Regions from separate parts of the Metabacillus sp. GQ13 genome, predicted to be linked through region 1. Evidence: predicted binding sites of a transcription regulator. Region 1 holds the regulator's gene; the other holds the start of a gene.
The links. The regulator NrdR, encoded in region 1, represses ribonucleotide reductase genes. The targets are predictions, from matches to a motif close to AACACNATATATNGTGTT.
Positions count from the first base shown of each region.

Region 1 (2,486 bases):
AAAGTGTATTGCAAAAGATATGTAAACAAAGTATACTATTTTTCGTGAACTTCTTATTTAAAGCTAGGTGTTTAGGCTACTTAAAGGGTTAGGACCTCTCTGGACTAACTTTCCCCCGTGGTAGTTTTCATATACCATTAAGCAAAGAAATTCATGTATAAAATAGTTAAAGGGGGATCCATGAATATGGAAACAATGGGAAGACACGTAATCTCAGAATTATGGGGTTGCGATTTTGATAAGCTTAATGACATGGATTATATCGAAAAAACATTTGTAAATGCTGCATTAAAATCAGGTGCTGAAATTAGAGAGGTTGCTTTTCATAAATTTGCTCCTCAAGGAGTAAGTGGGGTTGTTATCATTTCAGAATCACATTTAACGATCCACAGTTTTCCGGAGCACGGTTATGCTAGTATAGATGTTTATACTTGTGGTGATTTAAATCCTAACATTGCGGCAGATCACATTGCGGAATCCTTAGGTGCCCAAACTCGTGAAAACATAGAAATACCTAGAGGGATGGGGCCAGTGCAAATACAACAAGCACAGGTTAAAGCTCTCTAATGTAGATGTCTCTCCCTAAGCTTTGCTTTGGGAGTAGAGTATCCCTCAACACTTTAAGAGTGAATCAATGGAGAAAAGCATTAATTATATGAAAAATATCGAAAATTAAACATAAAAAAGACCGAGGTGCTGATTATTTAATCATCACCTCTTTTTATTGTTGGAAATATTCAGTATGATAGAGTTAGCATAACTTTGATCAATATTCCAAATATATATAATAAAGGGGAAAAGAGTATGAGTTTCTTAAATAAGTTAAAAGATATCTTTAGTACACATCAAGAAACACGTGAAAAACATTATAATCCAGATTTGAAGAGTCATTATTATAAAACTACATATAAAAAAGCTTTACAATCAGTAAAATCTATTATTGAAGAAACAAATGGCATGACGGTAACCTCTATTTCTGAAGATCGTGGAGAAATGAGCGTAAACATTGATCGTCCTAGAAAAGCCTTTTTGATTGTAACTGTAGTGGCCGTTCGTCCATATGAGACAGCAATTGATTTTACTGTAACTACAAATACGTTTTTACCCACAGACTTCGGCTATAGCAAAAAGGTCATTCTAAATCTGTATAAACAACTTGATCAAAAGGAAACATTTGTTGGAACAGGCAGAAGTAACTAAAGTTCTTTAAAACATTTTTAAAATATTTTTAATATCAGATTTATATATTGTAATTAGTTTAGTGCTAGCTACAGCAGTCAACTTTGAAACAGTCGGATGCGGAGGGAAAAAGCAACCCACCTTTTCTATCCGGCTGAACAAGGTGCTTGCGCTTTTCTTATTTGCCATTTTGATAGGAGCTGGTTAAATGAAATGTCCTTCGTGTCAGCATAATGGTACAAGGGTTCTTGACTCAAGACCTGTAGATGAAGGCAGATCGATTAGACGCCGCCGCGAATGTGAAGAATGTCAATATCGCTTTACGACATTTGAAAAGGTTGAAGAATTTCCGTTAATTGTTGTGAAAAAGGATGGGACAAGGGAAGAGTTTAATCGCGATAAAATATTAAGAGGCTTAATAAAGGCCTGTGAAAAAAGGCCAGTACCATTACAAAAATTAGAAGATATTGTTCATGAAATAGAAAAAGAACTTAGAAATCAAGGTGTTTCCGAAGTGGACAGCGAGTTAGTCGGAGAAATGGTGATGGACAGGCTTGCAAAAATTGACGAAGTAGCATATGTTCGCTTCGCGTCTGTTTATCGACAATTTAAAGATATTAATGTTTTTATTGAAGAATTAACAGACCTTATAAAAAAAGTTAGGTGAACTGCAAAGAGAGCTAGAGAAGAAGCGTTTCTTCAAGCTCTTTTTTCAGTGGTAAGTTACTATTTATAGGCTCTTTTCTAAAAATTTTTTTGTTGCTATCAAAACGGTTAAGTATATAAAGAAGTACTTATTACGAAAAACAACAACTTTTTAGAGATCACCTATTTATAAGACCGATGCGTCTAACTTAAATTAAGTGATAAGCTTTTCTTCAATAATGAATTTTTAACAATATTTAAACTTCATTTCCGCTTGTTGGGGAACCGTGGAGCTTTTGCATTCTAATAGGAGGGTTTGAAGGAGATGGATCCATATTGGAAAGAGTTGCTAGCAATAGATCGTTATACAGTAAAAAGCAGCTCAGTACTTCAAGATTTAGACCGAAAAATTATAACACTACTCTATCAACCGCTCATCGGTTCTAAATGCTTCAGCCTTTATATGACATTGTGGGGGGAGTTAGAACAAAATCGGATTTGGGGCGAAGAAACCACTCATCATAGTTTAATGACGATCATGCAAAGTAACTTGCATGATATATACCAAGAACGTTTGAAACTGGAAGGACTGGGTCTTTTAAAGTCATATTTAGTTGAGACCGATGAGTTTAAGCGATTTGTTTATGAATTACAAGCACCAT
Region 1 is NZ_JCAXET010000003.1:222,134-224,619, reverse strand. It holds gene speD (adenosylmethionine decarboxylase) at 187-567, shown strand; gene AC6CHR_RS04970 (cytosolic protein) at 805-1,200, shown strand; gene nrdR (transcriptional regulator NrdR) at 1,388-1,846, shown strand; gene AC6CHR_RS04960 (replication initiation and membrane attachment family protein) at 2,150-2,486, shown strand, end outside.

Region 2 (2,486 bases), on a different contig from region 1:
ATTTTATACCCTTGCTTTTCCCATTCACGTACATCTCCAACCTTATACCAATTTTCATTGTACTCGTTCATGGTTTCTTTATTATAGCTCTCGACATCTGGAAAGCGTAAATCATAGTCCTCATCATTTTCAACAGCATCCATAAAGTCCTTAGTTAAGGTAATAGATATGTTTGCTCCTGTTAAAAACTCTGAATTATGAACACTGTAAGTACCACCTGTACGGAGCTTAACTTCTGCATCTTTAATAACTTTTTCACTAAATCCACCTGTACCTGGTATTTGTTTATAATTGATAATTCCTTGATACATATCAATTTCATGTTGTGTTAGAGGAGTGAATTTAAGTCGATCCTGTGCATATTTTTTTATTGCTTCATCTTTCGTGTTTTCAATTAGAAAACGAAGAATTCTTGGGTTTTGCATCTTTGAAATAATAAATTCAATAATGTCTGGATGCCAGTCAGCGAGCATGATCATTTGTGCTCCTCTGCGGCTTCCTCCTTGTTCGACTAGATGTGTTAATTTCGCAATATCATCTAACCAAGAAACCGAACCACTTGACTTACCATTTACTCCACGAGCTAGGGTGTTACGAGGTCGTAAAGTTGACCCATTTGTTCCAACACCACCACCGCGACTCATGATTTCCATGACTTGCTTACGATGCTCTGAAATCCCTTCGCGTGAATCCTTAACAAATGGCATCACATAACAATTAAAATAGGTAACATCTGTTCCAGCACCAGCTCCGTATAAAACACGCCCTGCTGGAATAAAGTTCAAGTTTACTAACTCTTGATAAAACTTTTCAAACCACTCTTTCCGTTTTTCCTCAGTTGTTTCCACCGATGCTAATCCCGTTGCATTACGTTTTGCAATTTGTTCGTAAAAGATTTCAAGTGGTTTCTCAATGACGTCTAACGAGCGATTAACAATACCTGTTTCCATTTCCTCAGGTTTGTCTAAAGAATGGCGATACTCTTCATCAATTAGTACATTTGCTGTTTTAGCTTGCCAATCTATATCTTTAATGTAGCCAAGTCCTCTAGCTGGGAACTTAGGATCCTCTTTAATTGTGAGAACAACAAAGTCACCTTCAGATAGTGTGATTTTCTCGGTATCCTTAAACGTGTAACGATCAAGCATAACAAGTCTTGAAACACCTTGGTGGGTTAATTTCATATCATTTGTAATTGGATGGACCTGTGAAAATGCAGAAATATCATTATTTAATTTCTGTACATTTAAAACCATCTTCTGCTCAGTAACAACAGTCATTAAAACAACTCCTCTATATCTCTCTCTATTAAATCTTCTGTTAATTTATCATAACGCCCTACAAAAATCAATATATAGTATCTCTTTTTTTACCCTTAATACTATATATAGTTTTTAGGTCAACTTATACCTAGTTTGTCAAATCACTAACTTATTAAAAAGCAAAGGAAAAACGCATTTGAACAAGATTTCGACCTGAAAATAACGATTTTTGAAGGATTTTGTCACTTGCATTGATTTTTTAATGACAAAATGTTGATTCATATAGGATTAGCTAACATATTTGTCGAAAAAAATTCTTCGTCACTAGTACTTTACCTTTACTTTATAATCTCAAACTAAAAATAACCAAATGATTTAAAAGTACATAAGATAAGTGCAACCACCAAGGTTGCACCTTTTTTCTTCTTATCTTTTAAAATTCCATTCATCACTTTGATACTTGTCTTTCGCGATCTTTTCAACCTTTTCATTCTCTTCTTTTGTCAATTGATAGAGTTCTAATTCGATATTGAGGCCCTCTTCAAAACCTTTTTTGAAAGCGAGCTTTGCTTCATCTACTTTTACTGGTTTTTCACGGAGCTTATTCGTTGCAACGGCTTTATTTTTAAAGGCACGCTGCATTCTCTCTCTAACTCTGTCATTAGGATACTTGAATAAATCAAATAACATATTTTCATCAAGATCTAACAAGATCGATCCATGTTGTAAAATAACACCTTTTTGCCGAGTTTGAGCGCTTCCGGCTACCTTACGACCTTCGACGACAAGCTCGTACCATGAAGGTGCATCAAAGCATACAGCTGATCGAGGAGATTTCAATCCTTGCTTTTCCTCATCTGTACGTGGAATCGAGAAGTAGGCATCCAAACCTAGATTTTTAAAGCCAGCTAATATTCCCTCTGAAATAACACGATATGCCTCTGTCACCGTTTTTGGCATATCAGGATGCTCCTCTGAAACAATTACACTATAAGTAAGTTCTTGGTCATGGAGAACACCACGACCACCTGTAGGTCTCCTTACAAAACCTAAACCATATTTTTTCACAGCATCTAAATTGATTTCTTTTTCGACTTTCTGAAAATAGCCAACCGATAGTGTCGCTGGGTTCCATCCGTAAAACCTAATGGTTGGTGGAATCTTCCCCTCACTATGCCACTCTAATAATGCTTCATCTAGTGCCATGTTATATGCTGGCGAGCA
Region 2 is NZ_JCAXET010000005.1:222,186-224,671, forward strand. It holds gene AC6CHR_RS08125 (vitamin B12-dependent ribonucleotide reductase) at 1-1,280, opposite strand, end outside; gene AC6CHR_RS08130 (lipoate--protein ligase family protein) at 1,689-2,486, opposite strand, start outside.
Region 2: the regulator NrdR is predicted to act here: its motif matches at 1,378-1,395, upstream of AC6CHR_RS08125 (vitamin B12-dependent ribonucleotide reductase).